Regions from separate parts of the Alteromonas sp. RW2A1 genome, predicted to be linked through region 1. Evidence: predicted binding sites of a transcription regulator. Region 1 holds the regulator's gene; each other region holds the start of a gene.

Region 1 (5,033 bases):
AGAATTGAAGGCATTCCACACCCGAGATGGCTATGGAGTTAAAGCGCTTGTTAGCCACGGCATTAATGTTGCCGTTATTACCGGCAGGCGCTCAGCCATTGTCGAAAACAGAATGAAAGCATTAAATGTAGCTCACATTATTCAAGGTGAAGAGAACAAGTTTGATGCATTGAAACATTTAATGAACAAGCTTGAGCTAGCGCCCGAAAATATCGCTGTTGTTGGTGATGATATGCCCGACACTGGTATGTACGAACTTGCCGAAGTGAAAATAGCGGTGGCAGATGCTCATCCCTATGTCAAAAATCAAGCTAACTGGATCACTACTTTGCCCGGCGGATTTGGCGCGGTTCGAGAAATATCTGACACACTATTACAAGCTAAAGGAATTGAAAACGGTATTTTTGGGGCCAGCGTATGAACGCATTCGGCTTTAACCGCCTTGGGTTGAGTATTTCTGCGCTTTTTATTCTCGCCATGCTGATGTATATCCCAACATGGATGGAAGAAGAACCTGTGCTAACCAGCTCAGAAGGGCTCGATGCCCTCAAGCCAGCCTATAAAGCAAAAAACTTAACCACAACCTTGTATAACAGTGAAGGTCAGCTGAATCACAAAGTGTTTGCTTCATCAATGGAGCATTATGACCAGTTGGGCTTTGTTTCTTTTGAGCAACCCAGCTATACATTGTACAGCAGCGATGCAGATTCCCCGTGGGTGGTAACTGCATTAGAAGGAACACTTTACAATAACGAGCTTATTCAGCTAGAAAATAAGGTCAATATTGAGAACCAAAGCCAGGATGACTTTGTCAAAACAATCACCACTGAATATATTCAAATTAATTTAGACAGTAAACAAATGACGTCAGACCAACCAGTAGAAATACGTGGCATGCAGTACGTTATTCAAAGCAATGGATTTAACGCAAACCTGCGTACACAAAAATATGAGCTTATTGACCATGTACATACAACGTATTCTCCTAGCAACTAGCGCTATATTTGTCTTATGCGCCGGCCCAGTGCTTGCCAACGAAAAGGACTTTAGCCTTCCTATCGAGATTGGCTCGAACTCTCAGTTTATAGATGGGAAAAATAAAACTGCTTTGTACAAAGACAATGTGCTTATTACCCAAGGCTCTTTAGTTATTGAAGCTGACGAAGTAGAAGTTATTGCCTCTGGAGGCAGTGGTCGTGAGATTTTTGTCGCGCGAGGTAAACCTGCTAGCTACTCGCAAAAACTAGAAGATGGAAATCCAGTATCGGCACAAGCTAACGAGATTCGTTACGAGGTTGCAAAGCGCACTATTTCACTGAGCGGCAACGCTGAATTACGGCAAGATAGCAGCCAAGTAAAGGGCGATAACATTACCTTTGATATGATAACTGAACAGTTATTAGCAACTGGCGGCAATCAAGAAGATGGTAAAGGTCGCGTTACCACGGTATTTACGCCAGAGTCTATTAGAAAAGTCAAAAAAGACGATTCGAATAGTGATGATGGCAGTGATAATGACACAGACAAAAGCAAAGACGGTAAAGGCAAGCAACAGTAATGGCTACTCTTAGTGCAAAAAACCTTGCTAAGGCATACAAATCCCGCCAAGTTGTGATTGATGTTAGTCTGTCAGTCTCTACAGGGCAGATTGTTGGGCTGTTAGGCCCAAATGGCGCGGGAAAAACGACAACGTTTTATATGATTGTCGGTCTGGTGCCGTCAGACAAAGGGCAGATATTAATAGACGATAAAGAATTAACGCATCAGCCCATGCACGAACGCGCTCGCGGTGGAATTGGTTATTTACCTCAAGAAGCGTCTATATTTAGAAAACTGACTGTGCATGAAAATATCATGGCTATTTTGCAAACCCGAAAGGATTTGAACTCTCAGCAACAGGAAGAAGAAGCTGACGCACTACTTGATGAATTCAATATCAACCATATACGTAATAGTGTGGGTATGAGCCTTTCCGGTGGAGAACGTCGCAGGGTAGAAATAGCAAGAGCACTTGCGGCTAAACCCGAATTTATTTTGCTCGATGAGCCCTTTGCTGGTGTTGATCCAATATCAGTTAATGATATAAAGAAGATAATACAGCACCTTCGCGACAGAGGAATAGGCATCCTCATCACCGACCACAATGTGAGAGAAACATTGGATGTCTGTGAAAAAGCGTACATTGTGAGTCATGGCGAACTTATTGCGCAAGGAACGGCGGAACAGGTTTTAAGTAATCAAAAAGTAAGGGATGTATACCTAGGCGAACAATTCAGGCTATAGTTATTATATGTAACCTAATTGTCATTTTTCTCAAGCGCTCTGGTACATTCACTGAAGAGCATAAATATAAGACGTAGATGAAACCATCTTTACAGTTAAAATTTAGTCAACAACTAACAATGACTCCCCAGCTGCAGCAAGCTATTAAGCTGCTTCAGCTGTCTACACTCGACCTTCAGCAAGAGATACAGGAGGCGTTAGACTCAAACCCTCTTTTAGAAGTTGAAGAAGGTAGCGACGAGCCTCAAGCTGAAAAAAACAACATCGATAATGATGATAGCGCTGGCGAGGCCACTGCTTCGGCATCTAGCGACACTATCGAATCTGGTGATGCTCTAGAAAAAAACGACCTTCCTGATGAACTGCCCATCGATAGTACGTGGGACGAATATTATTCTGCATCTTCCGCACCTGCCCCCGGCCCATCAAACAACGATGATGACCAAATTTTCCAGGGTGAAACCACAGAAGATATTCAAGCCCATTTATTATGGCAAATGCGTCTCACTCCTTTCTCTGATACCGACAGAGCGATTGCCATTGCCATTATCGACTCTATTGATGAATCGGGTTACCTCACGGCAACGTTAGACGAAATATTAGAAGCCGTTAATTTTGAAGATATTGAAACCGAAAATGTTGAAGAAGAGATAGAGTTAGACGAAGTGGAGTGCGTGCTAAAACGTATTCAAATGTTCGATCCCATTGGCTCTGGTTCGCGCACTCCACAGGAGTGTCTGATGGTTCAACTTCGTCAGTTTGCCGACGATACCCCTTGGTTGGAAGAGGCAAAAAGACTGATAGAGGACTATTCGGATTTGCTTAGCAGCAAAGACTACAGAACCTTAATGCGTAAGAGTCGTTTGAAAGAAGACGAACTTCGCGAGGCAATGCGTTTGCTTCAAACCTTGAATCCTCGCCCAGGTAGTGCTTTAGTTACTAAAGAGCCTGAGTATGTTATCCCCGATGTATCGGTAGCAAAGAAAAACGGTCGCTGGACTGTAGAACTGAATCCAGACAGCTTACCTAAACTGGGTGTAAACCAGCAGTATGCAGCGATGAGTAGAAAAGCGAAAAATAGTAGCGATTCACAGTTCATACGCTCTCATATGCAAGAAGCCAAATGGTTTATAAAAAGCTTAGAGTCGAGAAACGATACATTAATGAAAGTGGCTAACTGTATTGTTCAGCAACAAATGGGATTTTTTGAGCACGGCCCCGAAATGATGAAACCAATGGTTCTCAATGATGTCGCAGAAATGGTAGACATGCATGAATCGACAATTTCACGGGTTACTACTCAAAAATACATGCATACTCCACGAGGAATTTACGAGTTAAAATATTTTTTCTCCAGCCACGTGGCAACGGAATCAGGCGGCGAGTGTTCATCTACCGCTATCCGTGCGTTAATAAAGAAATTGGTTGCAGCAGAAACGCCTAGCAAACCATTAAGCGATAGCAAGATTGCTTTATTGTTGGCAGAGCAAGGCATAAAAGTCGCTCGGCGGACAATAGCAAAATACCGGGAGTCTTTATCGATACCCCCGTCTAACCAACGCAAAAGCCTTATTTAAAGGCGCTATATTAAAAGGAAGACGAAATATGCAAATCAACCTAACTGGTCATCATGTCGAAATCACCGACTCTTTGCGTAATTATGTCGATACGAAGTTCAGCAAACTTGAGCGGCACTTTGATCACATTTCTAATGTCCATGTCATCCTCAACGTAGAAAAAATAAATCAAAAAGCCGAAGCCACTATGCACCTTAGCGGTGCTGAAGTGTTTGCATCCTCAGAAAATACTGATATGTATGCAGCGATTGACAGCATGGTGGATAAGCTCGACCGGCAGGTAATCAAGCATAAGGAAAAACTGAAAAAACATTAATAGATAATTAAGCATGGACATTAAAGCCATCGTAAGCCTGGACCGCACCGAGTGTGCGGTTCAGTGCAATAGTAAGAAACGAATCTTAGAAATTATTTCTGATATAGCAGCGCAGGGTAATGAGAATATAGATCAAGTCACTGTGCTAAACAGTTTACTGGCTCGGGAGCGAGTAGGCAGTACAGGAATAGGCAACGGCATTGCGCTTCCACACGGCCGCTTGGCAGGATTAGAGCAAGTAATGGCGATTGTTGTAACCTGTATACCTGCAATCAACTTCGATGCTATTGATGAAAAGCCTGTCGACATATTTTTTGCGTTACTGGTACCTGAAGAACAAACTCAAGGCCATTTGCAAACGCTGGCTACTGTTGCAGGTAAACTTAATGATAAAGATACGGTGAAAGCCATACGCAGAGCCAAAACGAACGAAGATATCATCTCTGCTCTTGGCGTATAAATTGACGCAGCACGGAGAAGCATCGCGCTCTTTGTTGCTGCTCTTTTCTGGAATATGCGCTTAATTGAAAAATCATTTTTGAATTAGCTTTTGGCACATAAAAAAATTTTAGGGAGAATTATCGGTGAAGCTGATTATTATCAGTGGTCGTTCTGGCTCAGGGAAGTCAGTTGCGCTTAGGGCCCTAGAAGATTTGGGTTATTACTGCGTAGATAATATTCCCGTAAACCTGCTACCTACCCTCACCCACACGGTAGTAGACGAATATGAGCAGGTAGCCGTAAGCATAGATGTGCGAAACCTGCCTAAAAACCCTAACGATTTGGTAGAGATTTTAGACTACCTGCCCTCTTCCTGGTCTATGACCATCGTTTATATTGATGCCAGTGACGATGTG
Region 2 (5,033 bases), 2.0 Mb from region 1:
GTACTGGCATGGGAAACCGTTATCTCAACCCCAACAGGCGCAACAGAGCTAGAGCGGATTGTAGATATTGATACTACGCCGGTACTGTATGGCGGAACTATATATACCGTATCGTACAACGGTACGCTTGCCGCAGTAGAACTGCGCTCTGGTCGTGTTATTTGGAAACGTGAGTATTCATCATTCCGTAACTTGAACATTGACGGCAACCAAATCTTCGTTGTTGATAATACCTCTAACGTTTTCGCGTTAGACCGACGAAATGGCGTAGAGCTTTGGTCGCAGGGGCTGCTCAAACAACGCTCGCTAACAGCAGCTACACCGGTTGGTGAGTATGTAGTTGTTGGTGATAATTGGGGCTATCTACACTGGATAGAAAAAGAGAGTGGAGAAGTTGTAGCTCGCTTGGATGTGGGTGGCGACGATGAAGACGACGCTATCTATGCTGCTCCTATTGTAGTAGAAGACTCTGTTGTTGCTGTCACACGTAATGGTGTGGTGGTGTCGGTGAATGTCCCTTAAGGTGCTTAAATTGGGTGAATGTCCCTTAAATTGAACGCTCCCTGAGTAAGTTGTCTTAAAAAACAGTAAACAACCTTACTCGAAAAGCATGACATTTACAGTACTCTTAAAGCGTCGTTTTTAACCGGGCTATTGAGTCAACTTGGAGCTACTATTTTTTGATAGTAGCTTTTTTGTTATATACAGCCATAAAATAAGGGCCATAGTCCAAGTTCAGGAAACCGTCACCACATAATCAATCAAAATAATGTACGATTAGTTTGTTTTTTCAACGAGTTATTTAAAAACTACCAAAATCTCCTATAATAATGAATATAGGAATAGTAATTATGACGAAATATGTCTTCTTAAATACGGAAACAACAGGCTTAGATCCCCACAAAGGCAATCATCGAATTATCGACCTAGCCTGCATAGAATATGAAGACTCTGCTCCTACGGGGAATGTCTTCAAACTCAAAATTAATCCTGAAGGCAAAAAGTCGAACAAAGGCGCTTTTCGCGTTCACGGAATCCTAGATGAAGAATTGTGGGTTTACCGACCTTTAAAGAGATCCATGAGCAATTCATAAATTTCATAAAAGGTCGCCATTTAGTTATATTCAAGGCAGAATTTGATTTAAAGTTTGTAAATGCTGAGTTAAATCGGCTTAATTATCCGTCTACCGTATCTGATATTTGCGCTGAAGTGACCTGTGCAATGGAATTAGCTAAAGAGAAGTTTGGTGTTAAAAGAATTAGTCAAGATGCGGCCTGTCTGCGTTATGGCATTGATATCTCAGCTCGGATAAAGTACAGCGCAGAATTAGATGCCTCCCTTTGCGCTCAACTGTTTTACAAACTCCTTGATGATACAGTTATTCCACTTAAATCAACGCCACAACAAAATAAACACGCGCCTATCAAGGCGATATCTATTCCTAGAGCCTTGAAAATAAAGAGACTGGTTCATACACCCAACTTAACTTCTGTAAAAATCCAGAGTGTGAAAACTTTGGTGTCGTTGCTAAGAACCCTACCTATAAAACCAACGGCAAACTTAAACGAGGATTAGGTAACGAATACAAACTGACATGGAATGATGATAAATCAGAGCGTATGCTTACCTGCAAGCTTTGTGGTCACAGTACAACCATGATACATAACCGCTGCTTTGAGCTAGAAGTTAATCGTTTATCAACGGTATATGAGCCAATTGAGCCGACTTGTCCTAATAAAGCCACTCCAAATAACTATAGATATTATTACATCCCTCATTCACCTGAGCAAAGACGAGGAACTAAAGTTCAAAAGCCTAGATGCAAAAACAACAATAAAGGCATCTACTCGCATCCAGAACTATATAAATTGGATGGTAAAACGCAACCAAATAAATACATTGAACACACGGTAGTAAAACCACTTAAAAAAGGCGGTGAACCTGTCAAACAAGTTGTGGTTGAAGAAAGGCTGGCCTCACAAAATATTATCTGCCTTGCTTGTAACTCTAAGTTTGCCGTTAAACAAAATCCTGCTAACAGACATTACCGAGATTTAGAAAACGTCACACTGTTTAAAGATTTAATGAATAAAGACATCATCAATCGCATGATGGATAAACATAATCTTGGTGCAAAGGTCATATATGACAAAATCAACTTTTTCTATGAACAGGCATTAGCCTTTGACCATTATCATTCTGAATTACTTGAACACGCAGTTGCCAGAAGAGAGCTTAACTTAAGTACAGATAGACAGTTTTATTTAAGTAATTGGGGCGACCACAATATGCCCAAGCCTACGCCTATAGTGAACACCTCTACCGTAGATAATGATTCGGGCTTTGTCTTTGTGTCTAACGTCAATTTCGATTTCACCAATGATTACAAAGAAATCAATAAAGAGCATCGAGAAAAGAAAGAGCAAGAAAAGTTTCCCTATTACAGACGCTATGCACAATACGTATTAAGCAATGACGAGGTGAATGTACAAGCACCAGAAGCAGAGCGCACCGTTGAGCTTCAAATGCCACCAAAGGGCTTATTAGTGCAGCAAACCTATAGCGTGCTAGCTCACTTTTCTCTACTGAAAGAAAAACTCAAATATTGCCCTCGTATTCGTCTGTACGCTGATAATGACTCAGGCATCAAGTTAGCAATTGGGGCAAAATTCCCCAATTGGATAGCAAATGTAACTCTGTATGCGTTTCAAATCTCCGCTGATAAAGCGGGGAGCGCTCAATACCTTGATGAAACATCAATTGAGCAATTAAATAAAATTGAAGCTGAGCTAATTAATGAGAACCCTGATATAAGCAAAGCTGAGATTAAAGCGCGTTTATGGCAAGAGCAATTGTCAAATCGAATGCGAGTGGACAACGCAAAATCAGAGTGGGTTATCAATCCCAACAAAGAGTCACGCTTAGGAATGCTGCTTCCTCTTGGTGATACTAAAAACATGAATCAGCACCAAGTAATTGAGTCATTAATGAACGCATCGCTTCATGGCGTAGATAACTGGTTTCAAATATTAAGAAGACACGTAAATTTTTTAGAGCGACCCGTAACCAGTGCCACTAATTCAAAACGCTGGTATGCGTATGCGGGTTATAATCCTGAATGGATGGTAAAGCTGATTGAAATTAAGCGAGTGTACTCTAATTATTGTATGACCAATGAGCGCACTATTAACCGAAACTTCAAAGGAAATAACAAACCTAAACCATCTACACCTGCAATGCGATTAGGCTTAACGAGAAAGCTTTATACTGCTGAAGATTTATTGTCATTTAGTCTCGATAAAGTCCGTATTGATGAAGTGTACCGAAATAAAACAGAACATCAGCCAAACTTCATGAATAACCGATTTTAGTGTCAGGTTATTTTGCAAATGCACGAAACTTAAATCATATAAATTCGATAACCTATTGTTTTTTGTAAGTTAAATAATTGGCATACTACCTGCTTAATACCTAATAAGTATTTATTTTTAGCTTTGTTAAATACCTTCCAACCTCGAAGGAAAGGGATTAAAAAGGAAAACTCAAATGAAGAATAAATTTTTAAAAGGCTTAGTCGTAAGTTTTACTTTGGTTGTTAGCGGTATAGCTAACGCGGGGTTAATATTTAGAGATGATGTATCTAATTCAGCTTACACTAATGGTAGTTGGTCGTTCGGTACTATTTTTACAGTTGGCTCAGATGACGTATATGTTACTTCATTAGGTGCTTTTGACTATTTGAATGATGGATTTACTTCGGGTTCTATTCAAGTTGGTATTTTTGATGAGCTATCTGGCTCCTTACTTTCATCTACAAATGTACTGTCATCAGATAACCTTGTAGGGAGTTTTAGATACTCATCTATTACTGAATTATTATTGAAGTCTGGTTCTACATATCGCTTAGTAGGGGTCTCAGGAAATGACTATTATGATATATCATATTCTGACACCTTTAACAGTGCTTTCACTAATATAAGTTATGGTTATTGCTCATCGAGTACGCTTACAATATGTGCTTCAAATTCAGAAAGTGATTATGGTATGGCAAGTTTCGAATTTAATCTTGAAAGTTCGAATAATTCAACTGATGTTCCAGAGCCTTCAACACTAGCTATTTTTGCTTTAGGTTTAATGGGACTAGCTTCTCGTAAAATTAAGAAGCAAGCTTAATTTACAGCGCTGAATTATTAAAACACTGCTCATTACGGTCAGTGTTTTTTCGTTTTTAGATATATGAAAACGGGAAAATTACGAGAAAATCCACACACTCGCCTTCAAATCACCTTAGTAACTAACTGAAAAATTTAACTAATCGTACATTTTTTGGTTATTCGAACACTTTCTTGTGACTCAATTACCATTGAAAAATAAAGAAAAATTTTGTAAAAGTAAAAAGCCGCTTTGTTATTTCAACAAAACGGCTCCAAGTTGACTCAATAGCCCGGTTTTTAACGGCGCTTTTTGTTTTTAAGTATTTCCCTTTGCTATTTCTTTCTCCTGTTAATCTGAATTGGTATTAACCCCCTTAAAGGGTATAATGCGCCCATTCAAAAACCGCAAGTAGTAAACGAAGCATAAGTGCTGGTATTTTTAGCACGGATAAATTCGTTGTTTAACGCTTGCGGTTTGTGCTTTTTAGCTTTCATGACCTCTAGGATCTGATAAATGTTACCCGTTGTTGCTCTGGTTGGCCGTCCCAATGTGGGAAAGTCGACCTTATTTAATCGTCTTACTAATACTCGCGATGCACTTGTTGCAGACTTTCCCGGCCTTACGCGGGATCGAAAATATGGCCAAGCCAAATTCGAAAGACGTCAATTCATTGTAGTTGATACCGGGGGCATAACAGGAGACGAAGAAGGCATAGATGCTGAAATGGCTCAGCAGTCTCTTCTTGCCATTGAAGAGGCTGACGTTGTGATGTTTTTGGTTGACGCCAGAGCTGGCCTGTTGCCGGCAGACCAAGGTATTGCGGACCATCTTCGTCGCATTAATAAAAAAGTATTCATTGTTGCCAATAAAGTAGACG
Region 3 (5,033 bases), 2.0 Mb from region 1:
CTACTTACCTCACACCCACCGTTGCAAGTAGCGAAGAGCTAAAAAACGAGGTTTACAGAATAAGACACAATGTTTACTGCGAAGAGCTAGCTTTTGAACCTATTCGCGAAGATGGGCTAGAGCTTGACGAGTTTGATGCATTCTCTATGCATTGTTTGATTCAGCACGTCAGCTCCCAAAATTATGCGGGCACTGTGAGAATAGTTAGGCCTACTGAAGAACACCAAAAATTACCCATTGAAAAATACTGTTTAAACTCTATTACCCATGAAGAGCTAAACCCAGCGAATTTCGCAAGAGAGGACATTTGTGAAGTATCTCGTCTTGCAGTACCAAAAGCATTTAGAAGACGACAAATGGACGACCATGACGGAGCAGCTGTGGGTATTATAAATCAGCAGTCCTACTCTGAAACAGAGCTTAGGTGCTTCCCTTTTATCGCTGTTGGGCTTTATTTTGCAGCTGCAGGTATGGCTTTAGAACAGGGGATCAAGCATGCGTATGTGATGATGGAACCCCGGCTAGCACGCAGTATGGGTTTTGTAGGCATAAAGTTTCAGCAAATTGGGCCCGTGGTAGATTATCACGGCAAACGAGCGCCTTATTACATCAATCAAAAACTGCTAAACACTAGCCTATCGCCCAGCTTTGCAAAAATGCTAAGTGATATAAGAACTGGCATCAGCAGAAATCACTAAAAATTTTGAGCTAAAAAATTCCAAAAAAAACATCCACACTAGTGGATGTTTTTTTATGATAAATCGAGATTTAGCTTTTTATCTTGCGGCGGCGTAATCCGGCCATGCCTAGCAGTGCTAAACTAGAGAGCGCGATAGTAGAGGGGCCAGATACCGGTACGGGTGTATCAAAACCAACCACAATATTATCAACTTCACCTGCAACGCCAGTACTGTTAATCACTACTTTGGTGAAAGACTCTCCAGCTTCGAAAGCAACATTTACATAAACATTCGAGCTATCGGCTAACTGATTACCAGAGTTTCCGTTCAATTTGTCAAGCAAAGACTCTCCAGTTATTTCAACAATTAGGTCGTCCCCGTTGAAAAAGGAAAAGTCGTTGTAATCATCAACTGACCCCCAATAAAAACCGAAATAATTTATTCCTACTGTTGTATTAAGTATATTCCCAGCGTTAGTCAATAAATTTGTATAATCAAGTTCTACACTACCAAGAATACCATTTTCTGCTGGTGTGTAGGCGAAGCAAGTTTCATCATCTGCAGGAGCCGCCGCAACGCCACTTTTTCCAGTGGCGCGAACTTCAAACGAGCCAGTTCCACCTACAGTTATTCCCGCACCAGTAGAGTTGATGGCGCAACCAGCACTATCAGCTGGATTGTTAAAACCCTCCGTCCCATCGAGAAATCCATTCATCGCAGTTGCTGCGTCAAACGTTTCTATAAAATAGCCGTTGACGCCAAATACTCCGTTACCATTAACAGCCTGAGTGGGGTCTATAAACTGGCTGGTTTTACCAGAATTGTCGCCTGCAACATCAAAATCAAACGTAATCAATGCTGCTTGTGATGAGAGCGCAGCACCGCATAACAATGCGGCGATACCTGTTTTTAAAAATTTTAAATTTGACATAATTATGTCCTTTGTCTGTTTGCCCAAGATCTTCTTTACTTCTCATAAGACAGCTGCATAAGCCGTTCCAAGTTGTTTAGCTAATGTTTTTTAAGCATAAAAACAAAGGCAGACGGCACACGGCAGTATATTTGTAAAAAATATGAACACTTTTTATACAGACAGATAGAGCACGATTATGAAGCAATGCGACAAAACTATTTGAGTTGTTTTACAAATAAATGGCCATCCATTGGCTATCAACTAAATTCTTATAGAAGTACTAATATTCAATGCTTGTGTGAACCGCCAAACAAAAAATCCCCAACAGCATAGCTGGCAGGGATTCTATTTAAAACGCTCCACGCGGAGCGCTTTTGCTCTTAGTGGCGTTTAGGCTTTCTTGTTTCTGCGAACAAGACCCATACCCATTAACGCAAGTCCGAATAAGCCTAATGTTGCTGGAGTTGAGACGACGTTTGCAGTCAAATCGCCACTATTTCCACTTGCAACGTCAGTAGTTCTCAAGTTCGAGTCAAAGAAAGAAGCACTAACGCTAAACGCGAACGCGTCGAAATAATTTACAACCGTTGGTACCATACCTTGACCCGGCACGAAACCGAACTCGTTAAAGTCTGCTCTAGTTAACGAGTTAGAGACTATGTTGCCGTTAGCTATACCTTCGCCAGGCGCTTCATCTGCGATATCAATTGCTGTCGTCAATTCGCCTTCCGCAATACCACCGTAATAAGCAACGTTCACTCCGCCCACTGTTCCACCAGTTTCGGCATTGTAGTTGGCATCAACAAAAGCGCCAGATAAAAACAACGTGTCCGATGTGCTATCAATGAAGCTTGTTAACGCGCTTTGGTTAAGAGTTCCGTCACTGTTGCGAAGAAGAGCCTCAGCGCTTGGTGTCGATAAACCCAACGAATCAACTAACCAAACATTAAAGAATGAATCAGTTAGCGACAGATCTAGTGCGTTATCAAAAGGACCTCGATCATTTGCTTCTACTATCTCCAAACCACCAAACTCAAACACAAGCTGGCAAGAAGGGCAAAGTAGGTCGCCAGTATCGACATTGTTGTTGATTATACCGAAGCCTTCTAAGTTTAATCCAACTAGGCCATCTGTGTTAGCAAAAGTCATGTCTTGGCTGACGCTAATCAAGTCACTGATATTTACAATTGAGCCAGAAGAATCAGAATAATATTGCACCAGGTTTAAACCGTTATTAACGTTTCCTGTATCGCCGCTCGGAGTTGCTGGGTTTTGCACACTCACTCCACCAGGAAGAAGAATTGGCTCTGCCGCTACAGAAGTTGTAGCAAGCATCGCCGCTGCGATTAGTAACTTTTTCATTTTGTAACTCCGTACATTAAACGATATTTTCGTAACTTAGATATGCCATTAGCGTGCCAAAAATTAAGTTACTGATATCAAGACTATTTTTATAAGGCGAAAAGAATTATGTAAAAAAGTCTGACGAATTTAATTGACGTTCTCAATACTTTCCTTGTATTGAATTAGCGAATTAGTGATATTGGGCGGGAATTCTTTTTTTGCCATACTCTCTAAAAATGCTATTGCCTCCTCTTCCCTAGTTTGACCAACCAAAGCCTGAGCGTATAAGAGAAGAACCTCTATCGACATAACATTGTCTCTCTCAATCATATCGAGTAGGATTTTTTCAGCTTCAGCATACTTTTCAAGCCCAAGAAGCACTCTTCCGTGTGTCGATCTTACGCTTACGTTTTTTGATGCTAATTGAAATGCTTTTGTAGAGTATATTTGAGCTTCTTCTAAACTTCCGTTACTAGACAATAACCACGCCAGATTATTAAGCGCTTCGATATTATTGGTTTCAGTTTTGACTATCTGTTTGTAAATATTGGCCGCTCTATCTGGGTTGATAAAAATAAGTGCATCAGCAAGATAATGGAGTGCACGCGAGTCGTTAGGACTATATTCTAATAATCTCTCAATAAATCTAAGTGCACCCGCTCTACTACTAAACTCCTCGACAAGGCTTATCAAAGTAGATACTTTTTGAGGGCTGATAGAGTTTTTATAGTAATTGAGGAGTAAAGCGAACGCATCATCTTCTTGACCCATCCTGAGCAGTTCCGCTCCCTCGGCTTTTGAATCTAAAAGAGTGAATACTGGGTCATCTTTCCATTTTGACGAGCCTAAAACCTGCTTCGCAATATTTATGCGACCTTTTTGGATCAGGAGTTCCGCATAAGTAAAATGAAGAAGTTTGTTTGATGGATATCTTTTTACACCAAGAGCGGCAGTTCGAAGCGCTTCAGTAAAATCATTGTTAGAATCCAATAATTGTACCTTCGTTATATAAGCCAAAGGAGAGGCGTGCTCCTTGGAAATCCATTCATTTAGGAGCCTTCGAACTTTTTCTTTGTCTTTTTGTGCATTAGCTAACTCAACACTTACTTCAAAATAGCCAACAGTTTTAGCGCCTATACTTTTCAGTTCACTTTCAGCAGCGTCGAATTGTTCGTCATCTATATATGCACGCACTAAAAGCAACCTCATCCTGTCACTTAACTTTAAGCTCCGATTAGCTAATAGCCTAATGAAAGAACTCCATTTTTGATTTCGTTTTGCAAGTACAAAATATGTTTCGGCAATATTAATTGTCAAACCTGCCTGTTCCACATATTTTAAAATCGCTTCAGAAGCACCATCAAAGTTGTTCTCTTCTATTAGTCGTGAAACTCTGAATAACAATGCTGTTTCACTTAAAGGCTCAATTCTACTTAATTTTTCGCTGTAATAATTTGCCTCATTGTAATCTTTATTGAGCAATGATGCTTTTATGGCCAACTCTATTAAGGGAATATAGTCACTGTCGATACTCAAGCCCTGTTTAATTACATCTGAAGCTGTATCGTAACGTTTTTCAGTAATGTAGTTGTGTGCTAGAAGAAGCCTTGCCTCGATGTTGGAAGGGTCTAGATCAAGGACGGTATTCGAGAGTTGTAGCGTATTTTCTCCTCTTCCGAGCCCCATTTCTAATGCGGCACGCTCCATTAGCCTTGAAATGCTAACTTCTCCTTGCGCCAACTCTTCTGTATTAGCCAAAACCCTTTCAGCTCTATCTTTATGACCGTCAAGTAAAAGCGCAATTGCAATGTTTTCGCCAAACTCACTATTAAGTAACTTACTGCCTTTTTTAATTTCGATGTCGTACCCCAACCTAACTCTAAGCAACGTCTCGAGGTCTTGAAGGCCCTGACTTTTTGATACGATATTTGGAATTGCCTTCAGTGAATCGAAAGACTGTTCATATAAACCAAGATAGTACGAAGACACAGCTTGAATATACTTTAGCATAGGGCTATCGAAACCTGCAGCGATTGCTTTTTCGGTAGCTGTTTTAGCTTCATCATACTTATTTGCCCTGAAAGCATTTTCAGCAA
Region 4 (5,033 bases), 340 kb from region 1:
CACGGGGTGGGTCCACGCCGCATTACTGCCTATCAAAATCAGTAAGTCAGTGTGCTCTAAATCGTCGTAGTTACAGGGCACAATATCCTCGCCAAAGGCGCGTTTATAGGCCACTACCGCCGATGACATACACAATCTCGAATTCGTATCAATATTCGCCGTGCCAATAAAGCCTTTCATCAACTTATTGGCCACGTAGTAATCTTCTGTCAGTAACTGACCCGAACCATACAATCCGATAGCATCAGGCCCATACTGCTCAATGATCTGTGTTAAACGCCCAGCAATCTCCTTGGTTGCCGTGTCCCAAGTCGCAACTTGACCAAAAACAACAGGTTGAGTTAAGCGCTTGTGCTTATCAAGGGTTTCTAATAAGTGGGTGCCTTTAATACAGAGTCGACCGTAATTTGCAGGGTGTTCAGGACTTCCCGTAAGTTGGCTTAACTGCCCTTGCATGCCACCACGCTGAATAACATCGACGCCACAACCAACGCCACAGTACGGACAGGTAGTTTGCAGCAACCTGTCGTCTTGACAAGCGTGGTTGGGTGGCGTTGGTGTAGGTGTTGTAGTCATAATCAATCTGATTGGCTAATGTGCTATAACGATGCGACTAAAACACGGTTTTGCTCTACCCGTATTTCATATGATTGTATGCCGACATCGTCCCGTTCTAGGCATTTCCCCGTGGCAAGTACGTAATGCTCTTTGTAAAGCGGTGATGCCACTACAATGTTGCCTTGTAAAGTGCCCACAATACCGCGATACAAAACATTAGCTTGCCCAACCGGATCCCAATTACTAACACCGAAATACTGAGTATTGCCTTCTATGTGAATTTTAAAAAGAGCGATTTGCTTGCCCTCAAGCAACACACACACACCACTATTTGTGACAAGATCGTCGGTATGACACACATCGTTCCACGTTGTTAATACCTCAGCCTGAGCCTGCATAAATTTCTCCTAAATGATATCTACTGGAATGGCTTGTTGACCTGCGTATTTTTCGGCGCTGGTGGCAGGACGAATTTGATCTCTTTCGGTAACAAACTGAATGTTTGAGTCGGTTTCGTCGCTGTTTACAAACTGGCGGAACCGTTTAAGCGCCTCAGGCGATTCAATGGTGGTTTTCCATTCGCACTGATAGCTGTCGGTAATATGTTGCATTTGAGCCTCAAGGTCGTCACAAATACCAAGCGAATCGTCGATAACCACCGACTTGAGGTAGTCCAACCCACCTTCAAGGTTCTCCATCCACACCGAGGTGCGCTGAAGCCGATCGGCAGTTTTTGTGTAAAACATCAGCACGCGGTCGATGTATTTCACCAGTGTTGCGTCATCTAAATCGGTGGCGAATAGGTCGGCATGGCGTGGCTTCATGCCACCATTACCGCAGACGTAAAGGTTCCAACCGTTTTCCGTTGCAATAATGCCAATGTCTTTCCCTTGAGCCTCTGCGCATTCACGTGTGCATCCCGATACTCCAAATTTAATTTTATGCGGTGCACGTAGGCCCTTATAGCGGTTTTCTAAATCGATAGCTTGGCCAACTGAGTCTTGCACACCAAACCTACACCACGTGCTGCCCACACAAGATTTAACTGTACGTAACGACTTCGCATAGGCATGTCCGGTCTCAAAACCACCGGCCACTAATTTTTGCCAAATTGCAGGGAGTTGCTCTACGCGTGCGCCAAATAAGTCAACGCGCTGACCGCCTGTAATTTTGGTGTAAAGGTTGTATTCTTTTGCAACTTCGCCCAATAAAATGAGCTTATCTGGAGTAATTTCACCACCAGCTACCCGCGGCACAACAGAGTAAGTGCCGTCTTTTTGCATGTTGCCCAAATAAGTATCGTTAGTGTCTTGAAGTGGCTGGTGCGCCTGACGAAGAATATAATCGTTCCATACCGACGCAAATATCGATGCTGCGGCCGGTTTACAAATTTCGCAGCCCAACCCTTTACCATGCTTCTCAAGCAGCTCGTCAAACGTCTCAATATTTTCTACTTGAATAAGGTGATAGAGCTCTTGGCGAGTGTGATTGAAATGTTCGCAAATGGCTTTAGATACTTCTACGCCCCGTTTCTCTAGTTCGGCATCGACAACGTTTTTAAGTAATGCCGAACATCCTCCGCAGCCCGTACTCGCTTTTGTGCACGACCTTATATCGCCTAAAGAGCAACTGCCGCTTTCGATAGCCTCGACAATATCGCCTTTAGATACGTTGTGACATGAACAAATAGTGGCGCTATCGCCAAGGGCATCGGCCCCTAACAAGGGCTTTTCCCCTGAGGAAGGTAATATCAGTGCTTCTGGCGCGTCGGGCAGCGCAATGTTGTTTAGGGCATATTGCAACAAGGTATCGTAATCGCTGGTATCACCGATAAGCACCGCACCTATTACTTGGGTTTTGGTTTCATCTACAACAAGCTTTTTGTACACGCCTGCAGGTTGGTCGTGGTAGGTGTATACCAACGCCCCTGGAGTTTTGCCGTGAGCATCGCCAATAGACCCCACTTCAACACCCATTAGCTTGAGCTTGGTGCTCATATCCGCACCTGCAAATTCGCCCTCACTGTTGGTAAGACTTGCAGCGGCGGCGCGAGCCATGGCGTACCCTGGAGCTACTAAGCCGTAAATACGATTTTCCCACAATGCGCATTCACCAATCGCGTACACGTTAGGATCGGAGGTTATACATTGATTATCGATAACGATACCGCCGCGTTCACCCACTACTAAATCAAATTCACGGGCTAACTGATCACTAGGTCGTATACCGGCAGAAAATAACACCATATCGGTCTCAAGATGTGAACCATCAGAAAATTTCATTCGGTAGCGGCACTGCTCGCCAGCCTCGATGACTTCCGTGGCTTTTTGTGTATGTACTTGTACGCCGAGCGCTTCAATTTTATCTTTAAGCAGTGTGCCTCCCATTGCATCAAGCTGCACCGCCATTAACTGTGGTGCAAATTCAACCACATGTGTTTCTAGGCCTGCAGATTTAAGCGCGTTTGCTGCTTCAAGCCCAAGTAGACCACCTCCCACAACAACGCCTATTTTACTTTGTGCTGCAGAGGCACTGATAGATTCAAGATCTTCAATGGTGCGATACACCAAACAATGTTCTTGCTCGTTGCCAGGAATAGGAGGCACAAAAGGGTAAGAACCTGTCGCTAACACGAGTTTATCGTAGGGATATGAAGTACCGTCTTTAGTTGTCACGACTTGATGGGAACGATCAATATTAGTTACCCACGCACCGGTAACTGCGTTCACCCCCCACTGCTGATACGTTTTTTCGTCGGTAAGTGCTAAATCGGCTGCGGTTTTACCCGTAAAGTACGACGATAAGTAAACGCGATCGTAAGCTAACCGGCCCTCTCCACTTAACACAGTAATATGGTAGTCGGCTTTGCTGTTTATAAGTTGCTCAACAAAGTGATGGCCAACCATACCGTTGCCAATTATCACTATGCGTTGTTGCTGCTGTGAGGAAAGCGTCATCTCGTTCACCTTTATTTAAAGCAAAAAAAAGCCCGCAACCATTCCTGGTTGCGGGCTTCATTGCCTGATTAAGTACAGTATTAATTGTGTTGTTACTCGATGATACCTAGGTACCTAGTCGAGACTATGAAAATAATAATACAAGTATAGTGCCAATGCTTTTCATCACTATATTACAAAGACTTAGCCGTATAGCTTTGGCGTAGACCCAGTGATATCGCACCATTAGAAAGCAAAAAAGATTATTTATGGTGCATTAGCGTAGTACTGAATAACTCACTGCCTTTACGCAGCTGGAGCCGCTCGCTAAGTATAATGAACAACGAACACAACAATGAGCAATACCAGCAATACGCCAGACACGGTTTGCCATGCCCGCACTGGATGTTGCTCCATCAGGGGCAAGCTTTTACGGTAAGACGGATTAGGGTGATTTAAGTCGTATAGAAATTCAGACAAGCTCGGATAGCGTTTCGACGCTTTAGGATGACAAGCCCGTTTCAGCGCTTCGTCAACCCACATAGGGACAGCAACATTTCGTTGTAGCAGACTGATATAGCGCAATTTAAGTAGCCCTGCGTAGTTGCTCTTCTTGGCAACGTTACTGTTAAAGGGGTACTCGCCACTTAATAAAAAATATAAGACCACTGCTAAAGAAAATTGATCAGCGCTTTCATCAGGCCACAGCCCTACAAAGTATTCCGGAGCGGTGAACAATAGATCGCCAGGAATGCCAAGCTGCTCATCACTTTGCGAAACATGATAACCCGCTATGCTCGCGGCACCAAAGTCTACCAGTGTAATTTTACCGTTTTCATCAACCATGATGTTATCCGGTTTGATATCTTGATGAAGCACGTCTTGCCGATGCAGTGCCGTTAGGCCGCTAACGATTTGCGCACTCCAGTCTCGAACCTCAGAAAGAGAGACACTACCAACGTCGTCTCGATATTGGCGTAAACTTATTCCGGGTGTGTACGCCATGGCAATATAAAAGTAATGTCGTAAAAAAGGGGACGTGTAATTTTTAAGGACATTGTCATGTTGGACGCGCGCACCAACCCATTCTTCTTTCACCACTTCATCTAAAAAGCTCTCGTTATCGTGCATCGACTTTGCAGGAATTTTTAACACTGCCTGATAATTGTGGAGATTATGCTTAGCAAGAAAAACCAGACTGCGTTCACTGGTATATAACTGCCGCTGTATTGTCCAATCGTCTATGACATCGTTTGATTTGGGCGTATCTAAAAAAGGAAGGAAGCCATTTGAGGCATAATGTACTTTCTCTTCCTTGGCAATGGATAGTACCTCAAGCAGCACTACAGTGACGTTATCGTCGCAATCTGCATTCAGTGCTGCTTGCGCTATGTGCTGTGCACTCAAGTCGATACTAGACGTATTATGCTGATGTATTGCGTACCATGTTTTTGGTGACAAGGTATCCGCTATGCCATCTGTCATCAATACAAATGTATCGCTAGGCGCAAGCGTTAGGATCGCCATATCAATGCTTAA

Evidence for each region. Region 1 encodes sigma-54, which starts transcription at its own class of promoters, with help from an activator protein. Its sites were predicted from a motif close to GTTGGCACGNNNNTNGNNT; they were not measured.
Region 2: the regulator sigma-54 is predicted to act here: its motif matches at 3,449-3,467, upstream of BM528_RS12835 (PEP-CTERM sorting domain-containing protein).
Region 3: the regulator sigma-54 is predicted to act here: its motif matches at 2,998-3,016, upstream of BM528_RS13170 (PEP-CTERM sorting domain-containing protein).
Region 4: the regulator sigma-54 is predicted to act here: its motif matches at 3,654-3,672, upstream of nirB (nitrite reductase large subunit NirB).

Annotation. Positions count from the first base shown of each region.
Region 1 covers NZ_CP018031.1:836,616-841,648, reverse strand. The annotation lists gene kdsC (3-deoxy-manno-octulosonate-8-phosphatase KdsC) at 1-421, shown strand, start outside; gene lptC (LPS export ABC transporter periplasmic protein LptC) at 418-996, shown strand; gene lptA (lipopolysaccharide transport periplasmic protein LptA) at 965-1,558, shown strand; gene lptB (LPS export ABC transporter ATP-binding protein) at 1,558-2,283, shown strand; gene BM528_RS03770 (RNA polymerase factor sigma-54) at 2,361-3,860, shown strand; gene hpf (ribosome hibernation promoting factor) at 3,889-4,176, shown strand; gene BM528_RS03760 (PTS sugar transporter subunit IIA) at 4,190-4,636, shown strand; gene rapZ (RNase adapter RapZ) at 4,761-5,033, shown strand, end outside.
Region 2 covers NZ_CP018031.1:2,872,246-2,877,278, reverse strand. The annotation lists gene bamB (outer membrane protein assembly factor BamB) at 1-522, shown strand, start outside; gene BM528_RS19085 (exonuclease domain-containing protein) at 831-1,094, shown strand; gene BM528_RS12845 (exonuclease domain-containing protein) at 1,052-1,576, shown strand; gene BM528_RS12840 (hypothetical protein) at 1,870-3,372, shown strand; gene BM528_RS12835 (PEP-CTERM sorting domain-containing protein) at 3,548-4,174, shown strand; gene der (ribosome biogenesis GTPase Der) at 4,670-5,033, shown strand, end outside.
Region 3 covers NZ_CP018031.1:2,938,403-2,943,435, forward strand. The annotation lists gene BM528_RS13160 (PEP-CTERM/exosortase system-associated acyltransferase) at 1-698, shown strand, start outside; gene BM528_RS13165 (Npun_F0296 family exosortase-dependent surface protein) at 769-1,611, opposite strand; gene BM528_RS13170 (PEP-CTERM sorting domain-containing protein) at 1,984-2,955, opposite strand; gene BM528_RS13175 (hypothetical protein) at 3,085-5,033, opposite strand, start outside.
Region 4 covers NZ_CP018031.1:499,064-504,096, forward strand. The annotation lists partial or broken gene BM528_RS19035 (molybdopterin-dependent oxidoreductase) at 1-576, opposite strand, end outside; gene nirD (nitrite reductase small subunit NirD) at 600-956, opposite strand; gene nirB (nitrite reductase large subunit NirB) at 966-3,515, opposite strand; gene BM528_RS02240 (bifunctional protein-serine/threonine kinase/phosphatase) at 3,822-5,033, opposite strand, start outside.